One region of the Bradyrhizobium sp. SZCCHNR1015 genome, then DNA from elsewhere that is predicted to be linked to it. Evidence: predicted binding sites of a transcription regulator. Region 1 holds the regulator's gene; each other region holds the start of a gene.
What was found. The regulator PhoB, encoded in region 1, activates phosphate uptake and scavenging genes when phosphate is short. The targets are predictions, from matches to a motif close to TGTCATNNANCTGTCAT.
Positions count from the first base shown of each region.

Region 2: the regulator PhoB is predicted to act here: its motif matches at 1,820-1,836, upstream of ugpB (sn-glycerol-3-phosphate ABC transporter substrate-binding protein UgpB).
Region 3: the regulator PhoB is predicted to act here: its motif matches at 1,633-1,649, upstream of QX128_RS22175 (DUF2794 domain-containing protein).

Region 1 is NZ_JAUEYW010000002.1:474,349-478,625, forward strand. Features, by position in the region: gene pstA (phosphate ABC transporter permease PstA) at 1-363, shown strand, start outside; gene pstB (phosphate ABC transporter ATP-binding protein PstB) at 360-1,184, shown strand; gene phoU (phosphate signaling complex protein PhoU) at 1,215-1,931, shown strand; gene phoB (phosphate regulon transcriptional regulator PhoB) at 1,948-2,655, shown strand; gene QX128_RS05900 (trypsin-like serine protease) at 2,803-4,119, shown strand.
Region 2 is NZ_JAUEYW010000023.1:34,456-38,732, forward strand. Features, by position in the region: gene QX128_RS30485 (organic hydroperoxide resistance protein) at 1-355, shown strand, start outside; gene QX128_RS30490 (CaiB/BaiF CoA-transferase family protein) at 477-1,679, shown strand; gene ugpB (sn-glycerol-3-phosphate ABC transporter substrate-binding protein UgpB) at 1,891-3,210, shown strand; gene ugpA (sn-glycerol-3-phosphate ABC transporter permease UgpA) at 3,260-4,141, shown strand; gene ugpE (sn-glycerol-3-phosphate ABC transporter permease UgpE) at 4,141-4,277, shown strand, end outside.
Region 3 is NZ_JAUEYW010000013.1:69,885-74,161, reverse strand. Features, by position in the region: gene acnA (aconitate hydratase AcnA) at 1-271, shown strand, start outside; gene QX128_RS22180 (DUF1223 domain-containing protein) at 460-1,242, shown strand; gene QX128_RS22175 (DUF2794 domain-containing protein) at 1,661-2,026, shown strand; gene QX128_RS22170 (GNAT family N-acetyltransferase) at 2,070-2,597, opposite strand; gene QX128_RS22165 (Bax inhibitor-1/YccA family protein) at 2,753-3,544, opposite strand; gene QX128_RS22160 (ABC transporter permease) at 3,821-4,277, opposite strand, start outside.

The DNA of each region.
Region 1 (4,277 bases):
CTGCTGGTGCCCAACCCGCTGCGTGAGGCGGCCTCGGCGCTCGGCCTGCCGCGATCGCTGGTGATCCGGCGCATCGCCTATCGCGCGGCGCGCTCGGGCCTGATCACCGGCGTGCTGCTGGCCACCGCCCGCGTCGCCGGCGAGACCGCGCCCTTGCTGTTCACTGCGCTGTCGAACCAGTTCTGGAGCCTCAACCTCTCCAAGACGATGGCCAACCTGCCCGTCACCATCAACAACTTCGTCCAGAGCCCCTATGCCTATTGGAAGCAGCTGGCCTGGAGCGGAGCCCTTCTGATCACTCTGGCCGTGCTCGCCCTGAATGTCAGTGCACGCATTCTCGGCGCCGAGAGGAACGCAAAATGACCGACCTGTCCGTATCCGTCAGCCAGCCCAATCCCGCCGCGCTGAACGGCAAGGTTTTGCCGGAAGCCCCCGCCAAGGTGACCGCGCGCAACCTGAACTTCTATTACGGCGATCACCACGCGCTGAAGAACATCAACCTGTCGCTGGGGACCAACCGCGTCACCGCGTTCATCGGTCCATCCGGCTGCGGCAAGTCGACGCTGCTGCGCATCTTCAACCGGATGTACGATCTCTACCCGGGCCAGCGCGCCGTGGGCCAGCTCATGCTGGACAACACCAACATCCTCGATCCCAAGCTCGACCTCAACCTGCTGCGTGCCCGTGTCGGCATGGTGTTCCAGAAGCCGACGCCGTTCCCGATGACGATCTACGAGAACATCGCCTTCGGCATCCGGCTTTATGAGAAGATCTCCAAGTCGGAGATGGACGACCGGGTCGAGAAGGCACTGCGCGGCGGCGCGTTGTGGAACGAGGTCAAGGACAAGCTCAACGCTTCGGGCCTGTCGCTGTCAGGCGGCCAGCAGCAGCGGCTGTGCATTGCGCGCACCGTGGCGGTCCGGCCGGAGGTGATCCTGTTCGACGAGCCGTGCTCGGCGCTCGATCCGATCTCGACCGCCAAGGTCGAGGAGCTGATCCAGGAGCTCGCCGAAAACTATACGATCGCCATCGTGACGCATAACATGCAGCAGGCGGCGCGCGTCTCCGACAAGACCGCCTTCATGTATCTCGGCGAGCTGATCGAGTTCGACGACACCAGCAAGATCTTCACCTCGCCGAGCGATCGGCGGACCCAGGATTACATCACCGGCCGGTTCGGCTGACGCCGACGACATTGACTTCAGGAGATCATCATGGCCAGTGAACATACCGCCAAGGCGTTCGACAGCGATCTGCAGGATCTCACCCGGCTGGTGTCGGAAATGGGCGGCCTCGCCGAGCGTCTGATCGTCGATTCCGTCGATGCGCTGGTGCGGCGCGACATCGCACTCGGCCAGAAGGTGGTCGCCACCGACGCCGAGGTCGACAAGCTGCAGCGCATCATCGAGGAGCGCGCCGTTCTTACCATCGCCCGGCGACAGCCGATGGCGGTCGACCTGCGCGAGATCGTCGGTGCGATGCGGGTCGCCACCGATCTGGAGCGCATCGGCGATCTCGCCAAGAACATCGGCAAGCGCGTCGCGGCGCTGGAGAGCGACTTCCATCCGCTCAAGCTGATCCGCGGGCTCGAGCACATGACCGACCTGGTGCAGTCGCAGGTCAAGACGGTGCTGGACGCCTATGCCGCGCACGACCTGCCGGCGGCGATGACGGTGTGGAAGGGCGACGAGGAGGTCGACGCCATCTGCACCTCGCTGTTCCGCGAACTCCTGACCTACATGATGGAGGATCCGCGCAACATCTCGTTCTGCATCCATCTGATGTTCTGCGCCAAGAACATCGAGCGCATCGGCGATCACGCGACCAACATCGCGGAGACCGTCTTCTATATGATCGAAGGCCAGCAGATCATGGACAAGCGCCCGAAGGGCGACATGACGAGCTTCGCATCGACGATCCCCGGCAACTGAGAGAGACGGTTCTGACATGGGCGCCCGAATTCTGGTGGTGGAGGACGAGGAGGCGCTGACGACGCTCCTGCGCTACAACCTCGAGGCCGAAGGCTACGAGGTCGAGACGGTGGCGCGCGGAGACGAGGCCGACACACGGCTGAAGGAGCGCGTTCCCGATCTCGTCGTGCTCGACTGGATGCTGCCGGGCCTGTCCGGCATCGAGCTGTGCCGCCGCCTGCGGGCGCGGTCCGAGACCCGGCAATTGCCGATCATCATGCTCACCGCGCGCGGCGAGGAGAGCGAGCGCGTGCGCGGCCTCGCGACCGGCGCCGACGACTACATCGTCAAGCCGTTCTCGGTGCCGGAGCTGCTGGCGCGCGTGAAGGGCCTGCTGCGGCGGGCGAGCCCGGAGCGGCTGGCGACCGTGCTGTCCTATGGCGACATCGAGCTCGACCGCGAGAAGCGCCGCGTGGCGCGCTCGGGACGGCCGATCGATCTCGGCCCGACCGAATACCGCCTGCTCGAGTTTTTCCTGGAGCATCCCGGCCGCGTGTTCAGCCGCGAGCAGCTGCTCGACAGCGTCTGGGGCCGCGACATCTATATCGACGAGCGCACGGTCGACGTCCATATCGGCCGCCTGCGCAAGCTGCTCAATCCGGGCCGCGAGCAGGACCCGATCCGCACCGTGCGCGGCGCCGGCTATGCGCTCGATGATCGCTTCGCCAAGAGCGAGCAGGTGTAAGGGGCGATCGGGCGTGAGGATGAAGCAGGTGTGAGGCGCGAGGGGGCCCGATTGAGGAGATCGCGGTCCGCTTTCCGCCACGCCGCCGCCGTCTTGATCGTGTCTGCTTCGTGGCCCGTCACGATGTTTCGGTCCCAGCGGACGCCCTTGATCAAGACCATCATCATATCTCTAGCCGTGCTGCTCGGCAGCGCGGCGGGCGCCGCGGCCGCCGAGCTCGAAGACGCGGTCGCCGCGGCGGGAAACGGACAGCACGCCGCGGCGATGCGCCGCCTGCTGCCGCTGGCCGCCAAGGGCGATGCGCGGGCGCAGTTCGACGTCGGCTTCATGGAGGCCTTCGGCTGGGGCCAACCGCGCAACCCCGCCGAGGCGCTGGCGTGGTATCGCAAGGCCGCCGATCAGGGCCTCGCCGTCGCCCAGCATTATCTCGGCATCGCCTATGTCAACGGCGAAGGTGTCGCGAGCAATTATGGCGAAGCCGGCCGCTGGTTCAGCCGCGCGGCAGCGCAGGGCTTCGCCCAGTCGCAATACATGCTGGGCCTGATGCTGCTCGACGGTCGCGGCGTGAAGCAGGACGTCGTGCAGGGCTACGCCTGGCTGGTGATGGCGGGTCGCAGCGGCGTGCGATCGGCCGGCCGCGACGTGCAGAGGGTCAAGCTGACCGAGCCGCAGCGCGTCCAGGCCCAGAGCGCCATTGCGGCCTGGCGGCCGAAGCCGGAATCGGCGGAGGCGGGCGTCGCCGCTCCGCGTCCGGAGCAACTGCTCGGGCTCGACCGCCACATCGGCGAGGTCGTCGATCCCACCTCGTGGCCGGCGTCGTCGATCGGCGTCGTCACCGTCGCGCAATACTCGACCGGCGGCTGGTGCACCGGCACGCTGGTCGCGCCGCGCGTCGTGCTCACCGCCGCGCATTGCGTGTTCAACGGCGTCGCGCAGGTCAGCCCCGGCAATGTCCGCTTCCTGGCCGGCATGAACAGGGGCACGCCGGCGGCATCGTCGGTCGCCGACAAGCTGATCGTGGCGCCGGACTTCGTCCCGACCCGGCACGACAGATGGTCGCTCGACCGCTCGCCCGCCGATTGGGCGCTGATCGTGCTGAAGGATGCGCTGCCCTCGAAGCCGGTCGCGGTCAAGGCGCTGACGCGGGAGGAACTGCAGGCTGCGACCAAGGCTGGCGCCATTTCCGAGATCGGCTACGGCCAGGAGCGGCGCTATTCGCCGACCGGCCAGCGCAATTGCAGCGCCGGCATGACCAGCGATGCCCGGCTGCTGACGGTGCATTGCCTCGCCAATTTCGGCTATTCGGGCTCGCCGATCCTGGCCGAGGTCGGCGGGCAGCCGACCGTTGTCGGCATCTTCTCGGCGTTCCACGAGGAGACCCGGCTGATGTTCGCCGCGCCCGCCAGCCAGTTCGAGGCGGTCGTGCGGCGCGAGATTGCGGCGCAGAGTGCCTCTGCGCGGTGAAGGGGGAGGGGACGAGAGAGGTCCCGCCGCTGGTCACGATCTGTGCGCGACTGGATAGCGGGTTGCCAAGCGAGCGGGCGATCCGGCAAGTGCAGCCGATTTTTCCTGCAGCTTTCGCCTGCCGCGGCCCTTACCGAACTGGCCTGCCTCTTGCTATG
Region 2 (4,277 bases), on a different contig from region 1:
CGACGGCTCGCTCAAGGTCAAGCTCTCCACCCCGAAGGAGCTCGGTGGCGGCGGCGGCGCCGGCAACAATCCCGAGCAGCTGTTCGCGGCCGGCTACGCCGCCTGCTTCATCGGCGCGATGAAGTTCGTCGGCTCGCAGGGCGGCCCGAAGGTTCCCGCCGACACGTCGGTGACCTCCACCGTCGGCATCGGGCCGCGCTCGGAAGGCGGCTTCGGCATCACCGTCGAGCTCGCCATCTCTCTGCCCGGCCTCGCCAAGGCTGACGCCGAGGCGCTGGTCGCCAAGGCGCATGAGGTGTGCCCCTATTCCAACGCCACGCGCGGCAATGTCGACGTCAAGCTGACCGTCGTCTGAGCTTCAATTCCGTCGTGCGGCAGGACGACCTCCGTTGTCCTGCCGCATGGCAGCCCCCGTTTGCGCCACCGCCGCAGCAATGCTTAATGATCGCGAGCTGAAACCAACCTCGCGACATCCGATGACACCTCAATTTGCTCCCGGCGCCATGGCCGGACTGCGCGTGATCGATCTGACGCGCGTGCTCGGCGGGCCCTATTGCACGCAGATCCTGGCCGATCACGGCGCCGACGTGATCAAGGTCGAGCCGCCGGCCGGCGACGAAGTGCGCGACTGGGGCCCTCCGTTCCACGACGAGGACGCGGCCTATTTCGTCGGGATCAACCGCAACAAGCGCTCGATCGGCCTCGATCTCGCGTCCGAGGGCGGCCGCGTCGTGCTGATGCGGATGCTCGAGACCGCCGACGTGCTGATCGAGAACTTCAAGCCCGGCACCTTGGAGAAGTGGGGCATCGGCAGCGACACGCTGCGCGAGAAATTCCCGAAGCTGGTGCACTGCCGCATCTGCGGCTTCGGTGCCGACGGTCCGCGCGGCGGCAATCCCGGCTATGACGCGATCATCCAGGCGATGACCGGCATGATCGCCGCGACCGGCTCGCCGCAAAGCGGGCCGATGCGGATCGGCGTGCCGCTGGTCGACATCACGACCGGCCTCTATGCCGCGATCGGCATCCTGATGGCGCTGTCGGAACGGCAGCGTTCTGGGCTCGGTCAGTTCCTCGAGGTCACGCTGTATGAGACCGGCCTCGCGATCATGCATCCGCATACCGCAAACTACTTCATGCATGGCAAGCCGCCGTCGCTGACCGGCAACGAGCATCCGAACCTCGTGCCCTATGCGATCTTCCCGACCAGGACCGACGATATCTTCATCGGCGTCGGCAATGACGGCACCTTCCGCAAGCTCGCCAAGGAAATCGGCCGGCCGGAACTCGGCACCGATCCGCGCTTCGCCCGCAACAAGGATCGCGTCGCCAATCGCGAGGCTCTGCGCGCCGAGCTCGCCGCCGTGTTCAGCCAATTCGAGGCGGAGCCGCTGTGCGACCGGCTCCTCGCAGCCGGCCTGCCGGCGGGACCCGTGCAGAAGATCGACCAGGCGCTGACCAATCCGCACACGATCCACCGCGGCGATGTCATCGAGAAGGACTGGTACAAGGGCGTGGCGTCGCCGATCCGGCTCGAACGCACCAAGCCGAGCCTGCGCTCCACCCCGCCGAAGTTCAGCCAGCATGCCCAGGAGGTGCTCAGCGAGTTCGGCTACTCGGAGCCCGAGATCCAGGCCCTGCTGTCCGAGGGCACGGTGTGCGCAGAGCGCAAGCGGTGAAGCGCCATCAGCCTGTCGTCTCGCAACGCGAGCGTCGCCTCGGGCATCGCCCGGGCGCCGCGCCGTCTCGCACAACTCGCGGCGTTGCGCCGCAAAGCCGCGACGAACGCGCTTTCCGCTGACGATCCAACCGGTTATACATTCACAAAACTGTCATCTCGCGCTGCTACGGCCGCGACGCCGATGACGTTCCATGGGAGGAATTTTTTTAATGTCACTTCGACAATTCTGGACAGCCGCCGCAGCGGCAGCCACGCTGGTCCTTGGCGCCGCCGCACCCGCACACGCGGTGACGGAGATTCAGTGGTGGCACGCGATGACCGGCGCCAACAACGACGTCATCGTCAAGCTCGCCAACGATTTCAACGCCTCGCAGACCGACTACAAGGTCGTTCCGACCTACAAGGGCAACTACGCCGACACGATGAATGCCGGCATCGCCGCGTTCCGCGCCGGCAATGCGCCGCATATCATGCAGGTGTTCGAGGTCGGCACTGCCACGATGATGGCCGCCACCGGCGCCGTGAAGCCGGTCTACAAGCTGATGCAGGACGCCGGCGAGAAGTTCGATCCCAAGAGCTACCTGCCGGCCATCACCGGCTACTATTCGACCTCGAAGGGCGAAATGCTGTCCTTCCCCTTCAACTCGTCCTCCACCGTCATGTGGGTCAATCTCGATGAGCTGAAGAAGGTCAACGCCGAGATCCCGAAGACCTGGCCCGAGCTGTTCGAGACCGCCAAGAAGCTCCATGCGGCCGGCCACCCGACCTGCGGCTTCTCCGGCTCGTGGGTAACCTGGGTCAATCTCGAGCAGCTCTCCGCCTGGCACAACGTGCCGCTCGCCAGCAAGGCGAACGGTCTCGACGGCTTCGACACTGTGCTGGAGTTCAACGGTCCGCTGCAGGTCAAGCATCTCGAAAACCTGGTCGAGCTGCAGAAGGACAAGACCTATGACTACGCCGGCCGCACCAACACCGGCGAGGGCCGCTTCACCTCGGGCGAATGCCCGATCTACCTGACCTCGTCGGCGTTCTTCGGCAACGTCAAGGCGCAGGCGAAGTTCGCCTTCACCGCCGCGCCGATGCCGTATTACCCCGACGTGAAGGGCGCGCCGCAGAACTCGATCATCGGCGGCGCTTCGCTCTGGGTCATGGGCGGCAAGTCGGCCGATGAGTACAAGGGCGTCGCCAAGTTCCTGACCTTCCTCTCGGACACCGACCGCCAAGTCTACATCCACAAGGCGTCGGGCTATCTGCCGATCACCAAGGCCGCCTATGCCAAGGCCAAGGCCGAGGGCTTCTACAAGGATCAGCCCTATCTGGAGACCCCGCTGCTCGAGTTGACCAACAAGGAGCCGACCGAGAACTCCCGCGGCCTGCGCCTGGGCAACATGGTGCAGCTGCGTGACGTCTGGTCGGAGGAGATCGAGCAGGCTCTGGCCGGCAAGAAGACCGCCAAGCAGGCGCTGGACGCCGCCGTCGAGCGCGGCAACCAGATGCTGCGCCAGTTCGAAAAGACGGCCGTGAAATAAGGCCAAGAGCCGGCAGGCCACCCGCGGCCTGCCGGCTCGCCGACCGATCATGCAGAAGAACGCCATCTTCCAGTCAAAGCTGCTGCCGTTCGTGCTGGTCGCTCCCCAGCTCGCGATCGTGCTGATCTTCTTCTATTGGCCCGCCATCCAGGCCGTCATCCAGTCGTTCCTGCTGCAGGACGCGTTCGGCCTGTCCACGAGCTTCGTCTGGTTCGAGAACTACGCCGACCTGCTCAGCCAGCCGGACTATTTCGAGGCCATTCTCCGCACGTTCGGCTTCTCGTTCGCCATCGCATTCTCGTCGCTGTCGGTCGCGCTGCTGCTCGCGGTCATGGCGGACAAGCCGCTGCGCGGCGTGACGCTGTACCGGACGCTGCTGATCTGGCCCTATGCCGTGGCGCCGCCGGTGGTGGGCGTGCTCTGGATCTTCATGCTGCACCCCTCGCTCGGCGTGATCTCGCGCTATCTGCGCGCCATGGGCATCGACTGGAATCCGCTGCTCGACGGCGACCAGGCGGCACTGCAGATCATCCTCGCGGCCGCCTGGAAGCAGATCTCCTACAACTTCCTGTTCTTCCTCGCCGGGCTGCAGAGCATCCCCCGCAGCGTGCTCGAGGCCGCGGCGATCGACGGCGCGCGGCCGATGCGGCGGTTCTGGACCGTGACCTTCCCGCTGCTGTCGCCCACCATCTTCTTCCTGCTGGTGATCAACATCGTCTACGCCTTCTTCGAGACGTTCGGCATCATCGACACGATGACCCGCGGCGGTCCTGGCAAGTCCACCGAGACGCTGGTCTACAAGGTCTACACCGATGGCCTGCTCGGCGGCAATCTCGGCTCCTCGGCTGCACAATCCGTCGTTCTGATGGTCATCGTCATCGTGCTGACGGCGATCCAGTTCCGCTTCGTCGAGCGCAAGGTGACCTACTGATGGTCGAGCAAGAAGGCATTCGACGCTACGTCGCGCATGTCATCCTGTGGATCGGAATCGCGATCGTCGCGTTCCCGGTCTATCTCGCATTCGTCGCCTCGACGCAGGACAATGCGGTGATCGCCAATGGGCAGAT
Region 3 (4,277 bases), on a different contig from region 1:
CTCCAACCTGGTCGGTATGGGCGTGCTGCCGCTCACCTTCCAGGAAGGCACGTCCTGGTCCTCGCTCGGCCTCAAGGGCGACGAGAAGGTTACCATCAAGGGCCTGCAGGGCGACCTGAAGCCGCGCCAAACCCTGACCGCCGAGATCGTCTCGGCCGACGGTGCGGCGCGGCAGGTGCCGCTGCTCTGCCGGATCGATACGCTCGACGAGCTCGACTACTACCGCAACGGCGGCATCCTGCACTACGTGCTGCGCAAGCTCGCCGCTTAACCAAAGCGCGATGCGACAGTTTGGCTCACTCTGAAGTGAGTAGCGGGTGATGAAGGAGGCGGCCTATGACAAAGGCCGCCTCCTTTGCATTTTCGGTTTGTTAACTACGAGGACGGCATCGCGGATGCAGTGATGCGCAGGGCGCAGCGGACGGTGGTCCAGACGGGACAGTGGCGATGAGTGGACAGATGTCGTGGTGGTCGCGCGCAGCGCTGAGTGTCTGTGCGGTCATCGCTTTCGTCCGGCCAGCCGCATCCGATCCCCGTGCGGTGATCGAACTCTTCACCTCTCAAGGCTGTTCGTCCTGCCCGCCGGCTGACAAGATCCTCGGCGAGCTCGCCAGAGATCCTTCGGTCATCGCGTTGTCGCTGCCGATCGACTACTGGGACTATCTCGGCTGGAAGGACACGCTGGCCGACTCCCGCTTCACGGCCCGGCAGCGGGCCTATTCTCGTGCGCGCGGGGACCGCGAGGTCTATACGCCGCAGGCGGTGATCAACGGCTCTGTGCATGTGATCGGCAGCGACCGCGAGGCGATCGAAGGCGCGATCGAGGAAACCGTCCAGGGCGGCGCGGTGATGTCGGTGCCGGTGAGGCTGTCGGTTGACGGCCAGGAGCTCTCCGTCTCGGTCGCCGCGGCCAGCGAGCATGCGCCGCGCCGGCACGGCGAGGTCTGGGTCTGCTCGATCTCGCGGGTGGTCCCGATCTCGGTCGGGCGCGGCGAGAACAGCGGCCGCGACCTGACCTATTACAACGTCGTTCGCGGTCTCCAGAAGCTGGGTGACTGGACCGGGTCGCCGGTCAGCTGGAGCGTGCCGCTGGAGAAGATCGCCCGCGAGGGCGTCGATGGCACCGTCGTCTATGTGCAGGACGGCAGTCGCGACCGCCCTGGGCCGATGCTCGGCGCCGCCTTTTCCGAGTTGCCGTTGGGCGGACGGGCTTCAGCAACGGCGCGTGGTCCCGAGCGCTGATCTTCCGTCGTCCCGATCTTCGTTTTCGCTGACCTGCGTGAGGCGCGTCACGTCCGTGCGACGGCGCGCCGCGACATCTTCCGGCAGCTCACGCCAGAAAAGCAAAAGGACCAACTTGCGTTGGCCCTTTGCCTTACTTGTGAATAGACCCGATCCTGACGACCCCGGGGGGCTGGGGGCTGAGGAATCCGGAACCGAAAGGACCGGGCCAACGCACACGAATCTTATGCCGAAGGTCGGGGGCGGTCGGTGGGCGGAAAGACGGCGCGATTATGATTCCGCTAACGATCCCGTGACGCTTGCGTGTTCGCGGAACTGATGACCTTGCAGGCTCGGTCGAACTTCAACAACGAAAACGGCCCCTTGCGGCTTCTGCCGGATGGCGCGATCATGTCACACAGATGACAGGAGGACGCCAATGAACCTCACGCCGGAGGACGCCGACCCCAGCGAGAACCGCGCGGCGGCGCGCAGTGCGGCCGCAGCGCCGAACCGGGTGACGTTCGACCGCCTGGAGCTGAACCGCATCCTGAACCTCTACGGTCGCATGGTCGCCGACGGTGAGTGGCGCGACTATTCGATCGACTTCCTGCGTGACCGGGCCGTCTTCTCCGTGTTTCGCCGGGCGTCCGAGGTGCCGATCTACCGCATCGAGAAGGATCCGCGTCTCGCACGCAAGCAGGGCATGTACAGCGTGATCTCGGCCACCGGGCTGATCCTGCGCCGCGGCCACGAGCTTGAGCGCGTGTTGCTGGCGATCGCGCCGAAGCCGGCGCTGGTCTGATCCGACCCGCCGGGTGATCACGACATTTCGACCGGCGTCGCTTTTACGCCGGGACGTCGCTGCTCCCGGCCCCGAGCGGGCGCTGCATCATCACAGTATCGAGCCAGCGGCCGAATTTCAGGCCGACGCTCGGGTGGGTGCCGATCATCTGGAAGCCGCAGGCGGTATGCAGCCCGACCGAGCCGGCATTGGCGGAGTCGCCGATGACGGCGATCATCTGGCGAAAGCCTCCCTCCTCACAGGCGTCGATCAGCTGCCGCATCAGTCGCATCCCGATGCCGCGACGCTGGCTGGCGGGAGCGAGATAGACCGAGTTCTCCACCGTGAAGCGATAGGCAGGGCGGGGCCGGTAGGGCCCGGCATAGGCATAGCCTACCACCTCTCCGTCCAGCAGGGCGGCGAAATAGGGGAAGCCGCCGTCGCGGAGCGCCCGGAAGCGGCGCGTCATCTCCGCCAGATCCGGAGGGTCGAGCTCGAAGGTGGCCGTGCCCTCGCGGACGGCCTGGCCGTAGATGGCGGTGATGGCGGGGAGGTCGGCCTCCTGGGTGGGCCGGATTTCAATGTTCGACATGGGGTGCAAGCATACCCACGCGGACGCGGCGATCAATCCGGCCTCGCGGCATGGCTGTCGCTGCCGCTTTGCGCCGGTCGCAATCGGGTTTGTGCAAACGAAAAGCCCCGGCGGTGAGGCCGGGGCTTCGAAGGTCGCTCGTTCGAGCGGTTGGATCAGTCGCGCTGCCCGAGCAGCTGCAGCAGCAGCGTGAACAGGTTGATGAAGTTCAGGTACAGCGACAGCGCGCCGGTGATCGCTGCGCGCTCGGCGATGTCGCCGCCCGCGGAGGCGTAGCCGTAGATGTACTCGTTCTTCAGGCGCTGCGTATCCCAGGCGGTCAGGCCGGCGAACACGAACACGCCGATCACCGAGACGATGAACTGCAGCATCGAGCTCGCCAGGAACAGGTTCACCAGGCTCGCCAGCACGATGCCGATCAGGCCCATGAACAGGAACGAGCCCATGCCCGTCATGTCACGCTTGGTCGTGTAGCCGTACAGGCTGAGCGCGCCGAACGTCGCCGCGGTGATGAAGAACACCCGCACGATCGAGGTGTGGGTGTACACCAGAAAGATCGACGACAGCGAGATGCCCATCAAGGCCGAAAACACCCAGAACAGGAGTTGAGCGGTCGACGGCGCGAGGCGGTTGATGCCGGCCGAGATCGCGAACACCATGACCAGAGGGGCCAGGATGAACAGCCACTTCAGCGGGCTCACGAACATCGCGTAGCCGAACTGCGTCAGATAGGCGTTGCCGAACTTGAACACGCCGGCCGCCGGATCGCCGGTCACCGACGCCATGTAGACGCCGAGCGCCGCGAGGCCGGTGATGGCCAGGCCGATGCTCATGTAATTGTAGATGCGCAGCATGTAGGCGCGCAGACCGGCGTCGACGGTCGCGGCATCGGCGCGCCCGGCCACCCGGCCAAAGGGTGAAGCATAGTTGCGGTTGAGGTCCGACATGGTCGAATTCCCGTTGGTTGCCCGGCAGCCCGATCCTGGCAGGACCTTCAGCCGGTTCTCGAAAAACCCTATCTCATACCCGCTGCCATCGATATTAAATTTGCGTCATCGGCAAATTCGCCATCTTTGGCAGGTCTCTGAGCCCATTCCCTAGATGGGAAACTAGCATATCCGCCGCAAGCTTCCACGCGCGGCTGAATGTCGCTCCGAACGCGTCCCAGCCGTATAAATCGCGTTAACCGTGCGGCATGAGCGCGCAAGCGCTCGATCAAGCCGCTAGAGATTCCGAAGAACCGTCGCCGGCTTCTGGTTCAGCGCGAGCAGGGTGCCGGCCAGTCCGAGGCCGACGGTCACGATCAGCGCCGCCAAGACGACCAGCGCGGCGCTGCCCGCCTGCCAGGCGAAGCTCAAGGTCATCAGCCGGGTCACGATCAGCCAAGCGGAGACCGAGCCGGCGATGACGCCGAACGCGGCGGTGGCAAACCCGATCATCAGATATTCGAGCGCGTAGGCGCCGAGCAGCCGCAGCCGCGTCGCGCCCAGGGTCTTCAGGATGACCGCGTCGTAGACCCGGTGGCGGTGGCCAGCGGCCAGCGCGCCGCCGAGCACCAGGATGGCCGAGATCAAGGTCACCGCGCTGGCGCCGCGGATGGCGAGCGCGAGGTTGGAGACCACCGAGCCCACGGTCTCCATCACCTCTCGGACCCGCACGCTGGTCACCATCGGGAAGGCG